One region of the Kocuria sp. CH-021 genome, then DNA from elsewhere that is predicted to be linked to it. Evidence: riboswitches for the same ligand, from Rfam matches in the RefSeq annotation. Region 1 holds a riboswitch; the other holds the start of a gene.
The links. A riboswitch is a leader RNA that binds a small molecule or an ion and turns the genes downstream of it on or off. The one in region 1 is predicted to bind S-adenosylmethionine.
Positions count from the first base shown of each region.

Region 1 (6,948 bases):
CGCCCTCGCCGCGGCCGTGGTCTTCGGCGAGCGGCTGAGCCCGGCCGTGCTGGCCGGACTCGTGCTGGTGGTGGCGGGCGTGCTCTGCGTGGAGCTCGGTTCCCGCCGCCCCGCCCCGGAGCAGGAGGGGCGCGGCTGATGGCCTGGGTCTTCCTCGCCGCCGCGATCCTCACCGAGGTCGCCGGGACGCTGTCCCTGCGGACGGCCGCCCGGGGCCGCCCCCGCTGGTACGCCGCCGTGGTCGCCGGCTACGTGGTGGCCTTCACCTGTCTGAGTCTCGCCCTGGCCGAGGGCATGGCGCTGGGGGTCGCCTACGGCATCTGGTCGGCGGCCGGGGTGGCGCTGACGGCGCTGGCCGGCCGGCTGCTGTTCCGGGAGCCGTTCACCTGGGTGACGGCGGCCGGGGTGGCCCTCATCGTCGGCGGGGTGCTCCTCATCGAGCTGGGCGCCCCGCCGGGCTGAGCGGCTCCCGGCGGCAGGCCCGGCGGCAGGCCCCGGGGCGGGCCCGGCGCCGCCCCGCTGGTGCGGTGCCGGAACTCGTGTAGAGTGGTCCGCAGTTGTTGAGGTTCGTTTTTGTCTTTCAAGCAGTTCGGCCCACTCGGGTGCAGCAGTTTTTCTGAGAAGACGTTTTCCATGCATCACAACTGTCGTGTTTCTCGAACGTCGGGAAACGTTCATCTCATGAAGGATCAGGTCTCCCATGACTACCGGTATCGTCAAGTGGTTCAACGCTGACAAGGGCTTCGGCTTCATCACCCCCGAGGACGGCTCCAAGGACGTCTTCGCCCACTTCTCCGCGATCAACTCGAACGGCTTCCGCTCGCTGAACGAGAACGACCGCGTCGAGTTCGAGACCCAGGACGGCCCCAAGGGCCCCCAGGCCGCGAACATCAACGTCATCTCCTAAGGATCCTCCGTGGGCCCCGGCCCGTCGATCCTCCAGAACCGCCGTCGGGCTCCGCCCGACGGCGGTTCTGTCGTCGTGGCCGACGTGCATCGTGTCCCGCAGTACGCTGTCCCACAGCGCGGAACGCCACCGTCCCGCGTCCCACGACATCCCCTCGCCGTGCCCAGGGGCAGGGCGAGGCGCGAGAGCACCCGGAGGTCCTGCCATGACCGCACCCGATCCGTTCCCCGCGGCGGAGGAGCCAGAGGACCCCTTCGTGCTGAACCGGATCTCCGACGCCGAGCTGGAGGTCACCGTGCCCTTCGAGGTCGAGGCCTCCGAGTGGGAGTTCGACGGCTCCGCCGACGAGGCCGGAGGCGGCTGGGGCTCCGCGGGGGACTACGGTCTCGAGTGAGCGCTCCCCGGCCCGGCCCGGGGTGCGGCCCGGCCCGGGGTGCGGAGCGGCCCGGGGTGCGGAGCGGCCCGGGGTGCGGAGCGGGCTGCGGGCGGCGCGCACGACGGAGGCCGCAGCCCGATGGGCTGCGGCCTCCGTCGTGTCCTGCCCGCCGGCTACGCCGACAGCGGGAGGGTCGAGGGGTGGAGCTTGAAGAACGGGTGCCGTCCGGTCGTCGCGAGGGCTCCGGGAACGAGGAGCTGGCGGTACTTGGCGCACCATTGCGCGGTTCCCTCCGTGTGCTCCGCCGCGGCGGCGAGGTCGTCGGCCTCAGGGCTCAGGTACTCCTGCACGTCCCCGTCGGTCGACGTGAGCCGGACGAGGTGCAGATCGGGGAGGGCGGTGACGGTCACGTCGATCCACTCCTCGCGCTGGTCGGTGGTGATGGCTGATCTTTCTTCGGACATGGTCATGTTTTCTCCTGACGTTCTTGCAGGCATCCGATGGCGTTGCCCGCCGCTTCGTCATCCGATCCACCCGGGAACATCGGGTTGGCGCGCAGCGGGTCGGAGCCCCTCCGCGGGTTCGCCGGGGATCGTGTGATCTCCGGCCGAGCACGCGGACGCCGCATCTCGAGAAGCAGATCCAGGCTACCCCGGAGCTCCGACACCTCGACAAGCGCGTCGTGAGTCGTGTCACTGAAACGTAATGCTCGAGCTCGTCGCCGGCGCCGTCGCCGGTGTTCCGCGACCATTCCAGCGCAGCGATGTGTCGCCGAGATGTCGGAACGGTGACGTCCCGGGGAAGAACCGCGCACAGGGGGGGGCGACCCTGGCGCCGCCGGGCGATGTGGTTCAATGGACTCAGCTTCAAGAGACCCGGTCGGCAAGCTCCGACTTGACCGGGCACCAACCCCATGTTCACGGGTGGTTCGGATGACGAAGCGGCTCGCGTCGCCGCCACGGCGGCACCCGGTGCGAGCAAGAGCGCACGAAGGATCCCGGTCATGTCCGACCCCCGCACCCCCGTCCCCGCCGTCCGCACGGGCGCGCCGCCCGGCTCCTCCCCGGGTGTCCCGGCCGGACGGGACCCGTCCCCGGGCGAGCCCGCCGGCGTCCCGGCCATCAGCGCCTCCGCCATGAGCGTCGAGGACTACGCCCGTGCGGTGCAGGCCCGCACCGAGTTCGTGGACTTCCTGCTGGCCCCGGCCCGCGGGGAGCTCGCCGCCGCCTGAGGACGGGCGCCGTGGACCTGCTCCTGGACCGTTCCGTGCTGCTCGGGGTGCGCACCCCGGAGCGCTGCCCCGAGCTGGCCGGGGTCCTGCGCCGGCAGGGTCACCGGCGGCTGTTCGTGCCGGCCACGGTGCTCGGCGAGCTGCTCGCCGAGCGGCCCGACGAGACGCTGTGGGCGGAGCAGCTCGAGCTGCGCTTCCCGGGCCGGGTGCTGCCGGTGGACGCCGCCGTGGCCCGGGCGTGGGGCGCGCTGGCGGCACGGGCGACGGCCGACCCGCTCGCCGGCCTCACCGCGGCCACGGCCCTGGTGCACGGGCTGACCGTGCTGACCGCGGAGCCCGGGCGGTACGCCGGCACCGGGACGTCCGTCCTGGACGCGTCCCCCGCCCCGCGGCAGTCCTCGCGGTAGCCCTCAGGCGGCCCGGCGGCGGCGCGGGCCGCGCTCCGGCACCGAGAGCTCCAGGGCGCGCTCGTAGTGCTCGAGCAGCTGCCCGACCAGCACGTCCCACGTCCGGCCCTGGACCGCCGCGTGCGCGGCGGCGCCGAACGCGGCCCGCTTCGCCTCGTCGCCCAGGAGGTCGGCCACGTGCCCCCGCAGCGCTCCGAGGTCGCCCGGGGGATAGAGCCAGCCGGTGCGGGACCGGTCCACGAGGTCGAGGGGCCCGCCCCGGCCGGTCGCGACCACCGGCACCCCGGAGGCCATGGCCTCCTGGATCGTCTGGCAGAACGTCTCGAACTCGCCGGGATGGACGAACACGTCGAAGGACGCCATGATGCGGGCGAGCTCCGCGCCGCTGCGCCGCCCGGTGAAGTGGGCCTGCGGGAGCCGGCGGCGCAGGACGTCCTCCTCCGGGCCCGAGCCCACGACCACGAGACGCGTGCCGGGCAGGTCCGCGACCGCGGCGAGGTCCTCGACCTGCTTCTCCGGGGCGATCCGGCCCACGTAGCCGACGATCCGCCGGCCGCCGCCGACCTCCTCCCGCCACTGCTCGTCCCGGTGCCGGGGGCTGAAGCGGGTGGTGTCCACCCCGCGCCGCCACAGGTGCACGTCCCGGACGCCGTGCTCGGTGAGCTGACGGACGGCCGAGGTGGACGGCGCGAGCGTGAGCGTCGCGAGGTTGTGCATGGAGCGCACGTGCCCCCACAGGAGCTGCTCGAGGAACGGGGCCCCGTACTTGGCCGCGTAGCCGGGCACGTCCGTCTGGTAGACCGCCACGCACGGCACCCCGAGCTGCCGGGCCGCCAGGATCGCCCGGCGGCCCAGCACGAACGGGGAGGCCACGTGGACCACGTCCGGCCGGAAGCGCTCGAGCTGCCGGCGCACCCGCGCCACGGTCCCCCCGGCCACGCGCACCGCCGGATAGCCCGTGAGCGGCACGGCGGGCAGCCGGTGCACCGGCACCCCGTCCAGGTCCTCGACGACGTCCTCGGCGGGGCGCCCGAGCGGAGCGGGGCCGTAGGAGGGCGCCACGACGGCGACGTCGTGCCCTCCGGCGACCAGCTGCTCGACGACCCGCAGCACCGAGTGGGTGACTCCGTTCAAGTGGGGGAGGAACTGCTCGGCGACCACGGCGACTCTCATGGGCCCGAGCCTGCCCGGGCCGGGCGGCCGGACGGGAAGCGGCGCGTGGCCCGCCGGTGAAGGCCTCGTGAAGCCTCTGCCGGGGCGCCGCGCGGGCGTGGGAAGATGGTCGGTGATGAACTCCCATGGCTCCTCTTCCCCCGCCGCACGCCCCGACCGCAGGGGCGTGCCGATGCCGCTGTGGCTGCAGGGCGTGCTGGAACTCGGCTCCGTGGCCGTGGTGTCCTACCTGCTCGTCCTGCTGACCGTCCTCATGGTGTGGCTCGCCGACGGCTTCGACACCCTTGGACTGACCGGGGGGATCGTGCTCTCGGGCCACGTGTGGCTGCTCGCCCACCTCACGCCCCTCCAGGTGGCCCTGGACCCGGGCGCGGGACTGCCCGCGACCACCGGGACGCTCAACCTCGTCCCCCTGGGGCTGACCGTCGTCCCGTTCGCGCTCGCCTGGCACGCCGGGCGGCGGCTGGCGCGGGCCTGCTGGGAGGGCCAGTTCTGGCAGCCGTACCTCAGCGGCCTCGCCGCCTACTCCGCGCTCGGCGCCGCGGCGGCGCTGCTGTTCACCGGGGAGCAGGTCTCGGCGAGCCCGGCCGCGGCGGCCGTCTTCCCGCTCGTGCCCGTGGCCCTGGGCGGGTTCGTGGGCGCGTACCGGGCCTCCCGGTCCCTGCCGGGGCTGATCGGCGTCAACGCCGCCGCGTGGGTGGAGCGCACGAGCCAGTACTCCCGCTGGGCCGGGTCCTACGTCTGGGCGGTGCTGCGCGCCGGCTTCGTCGCGGCCGTCGCCGGGGTCGGCGCCGGGGCGGCCCTGCTCGCCGCCGCCCTGTTCTGGAACTGGAACGACGTGGTGGGCGTCTACCAGCGGCTCGGCACCGGCGTGCCGGGGGACACCGCGCTGACCGGGCTGCAGCTCGGCTACCTGCCCAATCTCGCGGTCTACGCCCTGGCCTGGGCCACGGGCGCGGGCTTCGACCTCGGCTCCGGCACCCACGCCTCCCCGCTGGGCACCGACCCCGGACCCGTGCCGCTGCTCCCGGCGCTCGCCGCGCTGCCACCAGAGGAGCTCCCGGCCGGCGCGCTGGGAGTGGTCGCGCTGCCGATCCTGGCCGGCGTCCTCGCCGGCTGGTGGTTCCTGCGCGAGGGCGAGAACCACCTGGACGACTGGATGGCGCTGCGGCTGCCCGCCCGCTGGATCACGTACCCGGTCTCGACGCTGCTGACCGGGGTGCTCGTGGGCGCGGTCGCGGGCGTGCTGGTGATGCTGCTGAGCTGGCTGGCGCACGGCTCGCTGGGGCTCGGCCGGCTCACGGACGTGGGGCCCGACGGTCCCGCCGTCCTGCTGCTGTTCGGCGCCGAGGTGGCCGTCGGGACGGCGGTCGGCTACGTCCTGGGACCGTGGCTCGAGCACGAGCCGCCGTTCGCCCCGCCCCGCGACGAGGAGGACGGGGAGGACCGGACGCCCGCCGGCCGGCGCGAGGCGCGGCGGCGGCACCGGGAGGAGGCCGCGGCCCGGCGCGCGATGCGCTCGGCGGGCCCGCGGGGCCCGCGGACCGCGCCGGGGGCCGACCGGGACCGGGCCGGGTCGGAGCGCGCCGGCACTGTGCCGTGGGCGGCTCAGGGGCGGGCCGGGGCGGGGTTCGGTCCCGCGGAGGCGTTCGACGTGGACGCGGTCGACGCCGTCGAGGCGCCCGCCGCGTCGTCCGACGCCGGCGCGCCCCGGTCGCCGGAGAGATAGCTCCAGATCCCGTCCTCGAGCTCCTGCTGGCACTGCGCCTCCCCGGAGAGGGTGAGGGTGCCGGCGACGCACTCCTGGTAGGCCTCGGCCACGGGCCACAGCGCCAGGCGCGCCCCGCCGGTGAGCAGGCTCAGCGAGCCCAGCACGATCGCGGCGACCGCGCTCACCACCAGCAGCCGGCGCCGGTCCGTCCCGCGGGAGCGCACGAGGGCCGCGATGCCCAGCCCGATCCCGGCGGCCGCGAGCACGACCCCCGCCACGGTCGGCCACAGCCCGGAGCCGACGAGCACCAGGGCCACCGCCGCGCACACCAGCGCACCTCCTGCCGTGCGGGTCGCGGCGGCGCGTCGTGCGTCCGCAGGGGCTGCCTCGGGACTCGGGCGGGGAGGGGTCATGCCTTTCACTCTAGGGCACCCCGGGCACCGGTCCCCGCCCGCGCCACTAGACTCGACGGCATGCGCATCGTGGTCATGGTCTCCGGCTCCGGCACCAATCTGCAGGCGGTCCTCGACGCCGTCCGGGAGGGCCGGATCGACGTCGAGATCGCCGCCGTGGGCGCGGACCGGCCCTGCACCGGCCTGGAACGGGCCCGGCAGGCCGGGGTGGAGACCTTCCTGGTCCGGCCCGGCGACCACCCGGACCGGACGCGGTGGAACCGCGCCCTGCAGGCGGCGGTGGCCGCCCGGGAGCCCGACCGGGTCCTCTTCGCGGGGTTCATGCGGATCGTGGACGCCGAGTTCGTCGAGGCGTTCGCGGGGCGGATCATCAACACCCACCCGTCCCTGCTGCCGTCCTTCCCGGGCGCGCACGCGGTGCGGGACGCCCTCGCGCACGGGGTGAAGGTCACCGGTGTCACCGTCCACGAGGTCGTCGCCGACGTCGACGCCGGTCCGATCCTGGCGCAGGCGGCGGTGCCCGTGGCGGACGGGGACACCGAGGCGCAGCTGCACGAGCGGATCAAGGCCGCCGAGCGCGAGCTGCTGGTGCGCACGCTCGGCGAGACGGCCCGGCGGGGCGCCCTGCACGACGCCCGGTGAGCGGGCCCGGCACGGGTCCGTAAAATGGTCCCGGCGGATCCCGCCGGCAACCACGACCTCGAACGCTTGGAGAACCTGTGAGCCCCAC
Region 1 covers NZ_JBNAFK010000002.1:151,049-157,996, reverse strand. Annotated here, with positions in the region: gene ACPYN7_RS02040 (DMT family transporter) at 1-139, shown strand, start outside; gene ACPYN7_RS02035 (DMT family transporter) at 139-462, shown strand; gene cspE (transcription antiterminator/RNA stability regulator CspE) at 701-907, shown strand; gene ACPYN7_RS02025 (hypothetical protein) at 1,113-1,301, shown strand; gene ACPYN7_RS02020 (hypothetical protein) at 1,457-1,753, opposite strand; SAM riboswitch class IV at 2,148-2,273, shown strand; gene ACPYN7_RS02015 (hypothetical protein) at 2,287-2,514, shown strand; gene ACPYN7_RS02010 (PIN domain-containing protein) at 2,526-2,921, shown strand; gene ACPYN7_RS02005 (glycosyltransferase family 4 protein) at 2,925-4,094, opposite strand; gene ACPYN7_RS02000 (DUF6350 family protein) at 4,267-5,823, shown strand; gene purN (phosphoribosylglycinamide formyltransferase) at 6,279-6,860, shown strand; gene purH (bifunctional phosphoribosylaminoimidazolecarboxamide formyltransferase/IMP cyclohydrolase) at 6,938-6,948, shown strand, end outside.

Region 2 (6,948 bases), on a different contig from region 1:
CCGGAAGTCGAATCCGTACGGCCTAACCGGTTCATGACTTTTGGTCCAAGCTTTGGTACAAGAAACGCCGAGCATGCACATCAGTCAAGGATCTCCACGCGGGTCGTCCCACTACCAAGGAAGTGGCACAGTCACCTCGAGCTCGACGAGACGTCTCGCATCCCATGGGACACAGGACGCCACTTCATCCGGACCCTTGGCGGAACAGGCACCGGCATCGCACCGTCGATCAGCTGTCCTGACGGGCAAGTTCCTCGACATGGACGCCCATGGAGCCTCTCAATCCTCGGATGCCCACCGCTCGGGCGCGGGCGCCGCGGCTCGTGGTCGAATGGTCGGGCGGCCCCGCTCGGGGCCGTGGAGCCATCCTCGTCCCACGGAGTCATGATGACCACTGCACCCTCGGATCACGCCACTGACGTCCTCGTGATCGGCGGCGGCAATGCCGGGATCTCGCTGGCCGCACGACTGCGCCGCAGGGGCATCACGGACATCGTGATCGCGGAGCCGAAGTCCACGCACCACTACCGGCCGATGCTCTCCTACGTGGGCGCCGGGCTGAAGACCGTGCGGCAGATGTCCCGGGCCCAGCACCGCGTGATGCCTCGCGGCGTGCGATGGGTCCAGGACCGTGTCCAGGCACTGGATCCGGCAGCACGGACGGCCACGCTGTCGTCCGGCGAGCACATCGGCTACCGGGACGTCGTGATCTGCGCCGGCTCCACCCCGGACTGGGACCGTGTCCCCGGCAGTGCCGAGGCGATGGCCGGCCCGCACGCCTCGACCAACTACACCGTGGAGCTGGCCCCCAAGACGTGGGAGCTGATCCGCGGGCTGCGCCGCGGCCGGGCGCTGTTCACCATCCCGGACGGCCCGGCACCCACTCCGCAGATCGGGCAGAAGATCCTCTACCTGGCCTGCGACTACTGGCAGCGCCAGGGTGTCCTGCAGGACATCGAGGTGACCCTGCTGACGCCCACTGCCACCGTGTTCGGCCAGCCGGACGTGGACCGGGTGCTGCAGCCCTGGGTCCGGCGCTACGGCATCACGGTCCTGACGAGCACCCACGTGCAGTCGATCGACGCCGGCTCCCGCCGGCTGCGGGCCACGGTCGACGGGACGCCCCGGGACCTGCCCTACGACCTGCTGCACCACAGCCCCGTCCACCGGGCCCCGGCCTGGATCGCCGACGCGGGACTGGGCGTCGCGCCGGGCGCGGGCACCGCTTGGGCCGGCTACGCGGACGTGGATGCACAGACCCTGCGTCACCGCCGTGTGCCCGGCGTGTGGGCCTGCGGGGACGCTGCCGCGCTGGAGACCACCTCGTCCGGCGGGGCACTGCGCCACCAGACGAAGATCCTCACCGAGAATCTCCTGGCCACCCGCGATGGCCGGGAGCCCACCGCCTTTTACGACGGGTACACCGTGACCCCCGTGACGGTGCAGCGGGGCCGGGCCGTGCTGGCCGAGTTCGACCGGGACAACGAACTGGCACCCAGCATCCCCGGTGTGCCGCTGCTGGCCCCGAACCGCGCCTCCTGGTTCTTCGACCTCGAGGTCCTCCCCCGGGACTACTGGAACGTGATCCTCCGGGGCTTCTAGTGGACCATGTGTGGGCACATCCGTGGCGCCTCGTTCCCCTCTCCGATGGCACCTGATTGCCCGCGACCCCCATGATCCGTTCCCCGGCGGCCGATGGTCGCCTTCTGCGCCTCGGCGCGGCGAAGCGCTCCTGCCCTCTCCGGGGCAGGTGCACTCCGCCGCGCCGAGGAACCGGGACAGTGACCGTCCGACGGACCCGTCGAGCGGTGTGCCTCGAAGGCCCAGCGGTCACCGGCGGTAGGAGGCCCCGCGGTGGTCGTCGGCCAGCCGCGGACCGGCGCCGGTCAGCGCCTCGCGCAGGGTCCTGCCGGCGGGGACGGTGCCGGGTTCCGGCAGCAGGCCCCGGCGCCGCAGCTCGGGCGACACCATCGTGCTGAACCGCTCCAGGTCCGCCGGCCGCACGGCCGCCGAGATGTTGAAGCCGTCGACTCCGGCCTCCTCGCGCCAGCGCTCCAGCTCGTCCGCCACGGTGCCGGGGGACCCTGCGATGACGGGCCCGCGGCCGCCGATGGCCACGAACTCGGCCAGGTCCCGCACCGTCCAGGTCCGGTCCGGGGACAGCGAGGTGAACGCCGCGAGCGCGGACTGGTTGGCGTCGGTGGCCACGTACTCGAGCGGCGCCTCGGGGTCCGCCCCGGCGAGGTCGACCCCGGTCCAGCCGCCGAACAGGGACAGCGCTCCCTCGATGTCCACGTGCCGGCGGTACCCCGCCAGTCTGGCGTGGGCCTCCTCGTCGGTCTCGGCGACCACCACCGTGGCCATGGTGAAGGTCTTCACGGCGTCCTCGGCCCGCCCCCGCTCGGCGAGCTCGGCCCGGACGCCGTCGGTCCACCGGCGCACGAGCTGCGGGGTGTTGCCGATGAAGAAGATGGCCTCGGCGTGGTCGACGGCGAACTGCTGCCCGCGCTTCGAGGCGCCGGCCTGGAACAGCAGCGGGGTGCCCTGGGGCCCGGGGTGGGTCAGCGCGTGGCCGGGCACGGAGAACCAGGTGCCCTCGTGGCCGACGGGGTGCGAGAGGTCGGGGTCCACGAAGACCCCGGCGGCGGCGTCGGCCTTCACGGCCCCGGGCTCGAAGGATCCCTCGAGGAGCTTGTACATGACCTCCATGTACTCGTCGGCGCGGTCGTAGCGCTCGTCGTGCGGGATCTGCCGGTCCATGCCCAGGTTCCGGGCGGCGGAGTCCTGGTAGGAGGTGACCACGTTCCACGCCACCCGGCCGCGGGTGAAGTGGTCCAGGGTCGCGAAGGTGCGGGCCAGCAGGTAGGGGGCCTCGTAGGTGACCGAGGCGGTCACCCCGAAGCCGAGCCGCTCGGTCGCCGCGGCCATCGCCGGCACCGCGACGAGCGGGTCGAGCAGCGGGTACTGCACTCCTCCGCGGGCAGTGGCCTCGGTCCCGCCGCCGTACACGTCGTAGACGCCGGGGATGTCCGCCAGGAACAGCGAGGCGAAGCCGCCGTTCTCGAGGGTGCGGGCCAGGGACGTCCAGTACTCGAGCGTGTCGAACTGCGTGACCCCGGCCTCGGGGTGGCGCCACAGTCCCGGTGACTGGTGCACGGGCACCATCATGTCGAAGGCGTTCAGCAGCAGGGGGCGGGTCATACGGTGCTCCTCGCAGGGGTTGTCTCGGGGGTGGTCCCGGGGGTGGTCCCGGCGTCGGCGGCTCGGGTCGCGCCGAGGGCGCTGCGGATGTCGTGCAGGTCGGTGAGCTCGGTGCCGCGCTGTTCGCGGGCGGGGTCCTTCGCGGCCAGGGCGGCGACGATCGAGAGCACCGCCAGTCCGGAGAGGTAGCCGGCGATGAGCCACGGGGTGCCCCCGCCGGCGGCGAACAGCAGGGCGGCGATCATCGGCATCAGCCCGCCGCCCAGGACGGTGCCGACCTGGTAGCCGAAGCTCACCCCCGAGTAGCGCACGTGCACGGGGAACTGCTCGGCGAACCAGGCCGCCTGCGGCCCGTAGATCGCGTCGTGGACGAGGTTGATGCCCAGGATCACCACGAGCGGCAGCAGGGCGAGCGGGCCGGTGTCGAGGAAGGCGAACAGCACCCAGCCGAAGACGCCGATCGCCGCGTAGGCGGTCACCGAGACGACCTTGCGGCCCACCCGGTCGGAGAGCCAGCCCCAGAACGGGGTGGAGAACAGGCCGATGGCCGAGGCGATCATCACCGCGGTCACGCCCGCGGCGCTGTCCCCGCGCACGTCCCGCAGGTAGGTCAGCATGTAGACCGTCACCAGGTAGTAGACGGCGTTCTGGGCCAGGCGCAGGCCGATCGTGACCAGCAGCGGGCGGCGGTGGTGGGTCAGCAGCTCCCGCAGGGGCGCGGTGGCCACGTTGCCCGAGGCCCGGTGCGCCAGGAACTCCGGGGCGTCGGCCACGCCGAGGCGGATCCACAGGCCGATCGCCACCAGCAGGGCCGAGAGCAGGAAGGGGATGCGCCAGCCGTAGGCGGCGAACTGCTCCTCGCTCATGACGTTCTGCACGATGAAGAACGCCCCGGTGGCCAGCAGCATGCCGGCGGAGGAGCCGATCTGGGTGAAGGACCCGAAGAACCCGCGGTGCCGGGCCGGTGAGTGCTCCACGCTCAGCAGCGCGGAGCCGCCCCACTCGGCGCCGGCGGACAGGCCCTGGAGGATGCGCAGGACCACGAGCCCGACGACGGCCCACCAGCCGATCACCTCGTAGGTCGGCAGCAGCCCGATCAGGGTGGAGGCCACGCCCATGAGCATCAGGGAGGCCACCAGCAGGGCCTTGCGGCCGATCCGGTCGCCCAGGTGCCCGGCGATGATCCCGCCCAGGGGCCGGGCGATGACCCCGACCGCGAGCGTGGCGAAGGACGCGACGATGCCGCCGACCTCGGTGGCCATGGGGAAGAACTGGACGTTGAAGACCAGCGCGGCGGCGGTGCCGTAAAGGTAGAAGTCGTACCACTCGATGGTGGTGCCGGCGAAGGCCGAGGCCAGGACGCGCTTCTTGCCGTGGACGATGCTGCTGCGGCCCGCGGCGGCCGTGCTCGTGGTGGTCATGGGTCAGGCTCCTGGGGTTCGGTCGGCGGGGGTCTTCGCGTCGCCGATGGCGTTCAGGCCCTCCGGCAGGGTGCCGTTGATGAGGTAGTCGCCGAGGGCGCGGGCACGGAAGGCGATCGGGTTGTGGGTGGCCACGGTCTGGGCGTTGCGCCAGTGCCGGTCCAGCCCCTTGGCCGTGGACGTGGCGGAGGCGCCCACGGTGAGGAACAGGTCCTGGGCCGCGCCGAGCGCCAGCTCCGGCACGGTGACCTGGGCGTGCTCCACGGCGATCTCGGACTGGTGCAGCGCCGCCGGGAGGGTTCCGGTGAACTCCGGCCGGTCGGCGCCGGCCGCGGCGGCGGCGGCGATCCCGGCGTCCAGGGCACGGGCGGCGTGCAGCACGGTGGCCTCCGCGGCGAAGGCCTTGGCGGAGATCCGTCCGGTGGCCTCCTGGATCAGCGGGTCCTCCCGGAACGGCAGGCCGAGCCCGGTGTTGAAGGTCCGCCGGCGGGCGGCAATGGTGTCCACGGCGTCCCGCCGGGCGGCCCGGGCGATGCCGGCCAGCACGGCCAGCAGCACCAGCTGGAAGAAGGCGGCCTCGTGGACGGCCTCCGCGCTGCCGGCGGTGCGGTCCAGCACGGCGTCGTCCGGGACGCGCACCCGGTCGAAGACCGCGGTGCCGGTGCCGGTGAGCTTCTGCCCGAAGCCGTCCCAGTCGTCCTCGAGCGTGACGCCCTCGGCGTCCGTGGGGACGACGGCGAAGCGGCGGCCGTCCTGGCCGTCCAGGGCGGCCGAGACGCGGGTGTAGTCGGAGAAGACCGAGCCGGTGGCGTAGTACTTCCGGCCGGTGAGCTCCCAGCCCCCGGCGGTCCGGCTCAGCACGGTGTTCAGGGTGCCGAGCGCGTTGCCGCCCTTCTCCGTGGAGGCGTTGCCCACGGTGGCCCCGGCCAGCACCCGCGGGTACCAGACCTCCTGGAGCTCCCGGGGCAGGAAGCGCAGGGACTCCACGAAGCCGGCGTGGGAGCGGTAGAGGTGGGCGATGTTGGAGTCGGCCTCGGCCAGGTCGATCAGCAGCCGGGTGAAGTCCTCGAGGCCGACCTCCGGACCGCCGTGGGCCGCCGGGACGCGCAGGGCGCCGAAGCCGGCCCGGTCCAGCCGGCGGACCTCCGCGTGGGGCAGCACGCGTTGGAGGTCCCGGTCCAGGGAGCCGGCGGCGATCTCCGCGAACAGGGGCCGGAAGTGCTCCTGGAGCCCGGCGTAGTCCCGGGGCAGGCCGGCGGCGGGGTTCGTGCCGGCGCGGGAACGGACAGCGGTCCTCTCGTCCGTGGTGCGGGTCATGCGGTGGTCCTCTCGGTCGCACCGAGGAGTGCCGGTCGCGCCAGGGTCCGGCCCGGTGACGGCAGCGCCGGGCGCCGACGTCAGGGACCGGCTGCAGATCCGGGATCTCCATCGGTTCTGGCCTTAGCACCCTGGCCCCGGGGGAGGGCGGGTTGCTGCGGCGTCGTCGAGCCAGATCTCTCAGCCGCTCTGAATGGGACGTCCGACATCGCACCAGACCACCCGGGTCCGGAGCCAGCCGATGACCTGTGCGCGTCATCGGATGTCACGACGGCGTCACAGACGGTCATCTCGTCCGGAGTGGTGTATCGACCCGGTCGTCCGCCCGGGGAAGGAGGGGAGTGCGGCGGACCGCCTCAGTAGACCTGCTGGTCCGGGGCCACCTGCTCCACCCAGGCGAGCACCCCGCCCTCGAGGTGCCGGACCCGCTCCTCCCGCCCGGCGTAGAAGGGCCGCAGCGCGGCGAGCGCGGTCGCGGAGCGGGCCCCGGCCTTGCAGTGCAGCACGAGGTCCGCGCCGCGGGCCTCCGGGGGCAGGGCGTCCGCGCCGCGGTCCAGGATCTTCTGCAGGGGCACGGGCACGGCGCCGTCGATGGCCACGAGCTCCCGCTCCCAGTCCTCGCGCACGTCCACCAGGGCGAAGGACGCCTCTCCGCGGGAGCGGCGCTCGAGCAGCCGGGCCAGCTCGGCCGCCCCGACGGTCTCGGCGGGGTCCGCCCCGGGCAGCGCGCAGCCGGCGGCGGGCCGGGCCACCGCGGTGACCGGGGCGGCCGCGGGGTCCGCGGTCAGGCGCATCTCGCGCCAGGTCATCGCGAGCGCGTCGTGCAGCAGCACCCGCCCGAGCAGGGGCTCGCCGGTGCCGGTGACGAGCTTGACGGCCTCGGTGACCATGACCGAGCCGATGGTCGCGGGGAGCATGCCGAAGACCCCGCCCTCGGCGCAGCTGGGCACTTCGCCGTCCGGCGGGGCCTCGGGGTAGAGGTCCCGGTAGGTGGGTCCGTGCCCGGCCC
Region 2 covers NZ_JBNAFK010000026.1:19,839-26,786, reverse strand. Annotated here, with positions in the region: gene ACPYN7_RS16125 (NAD(P)/FAD-dependent oxidoreductase) at 388-1,602, shown strand; gene ACPYN7_RS16120 (LLM class flavin-dependent oxidoreductase) at 1,831-3,201, opposite strand; gene ACPYN7_RS16115 (MFS transporter) at 3,198-4,622, opposite strand; gene ACPYN7_RS16110 (acyl-CoA dehydrogenase family protein) at 4,626-5,939, opposite strand; SAM riboswitch class I at 6,045-6,139, opposite strand; gene moeB (molybdopterin-synthase adenylyltransferase MoeB) at 6,296-6,948, opposite strand, start outside.
Region 2: another riboswitch for S-adenosylmethionine. It lies ahead of ACPYN7_RS16110 (acyl-CoA dehydrogenase family protein); the one in region 1 lies ahead of ACPYN7_RS02015 (hypothetical protein).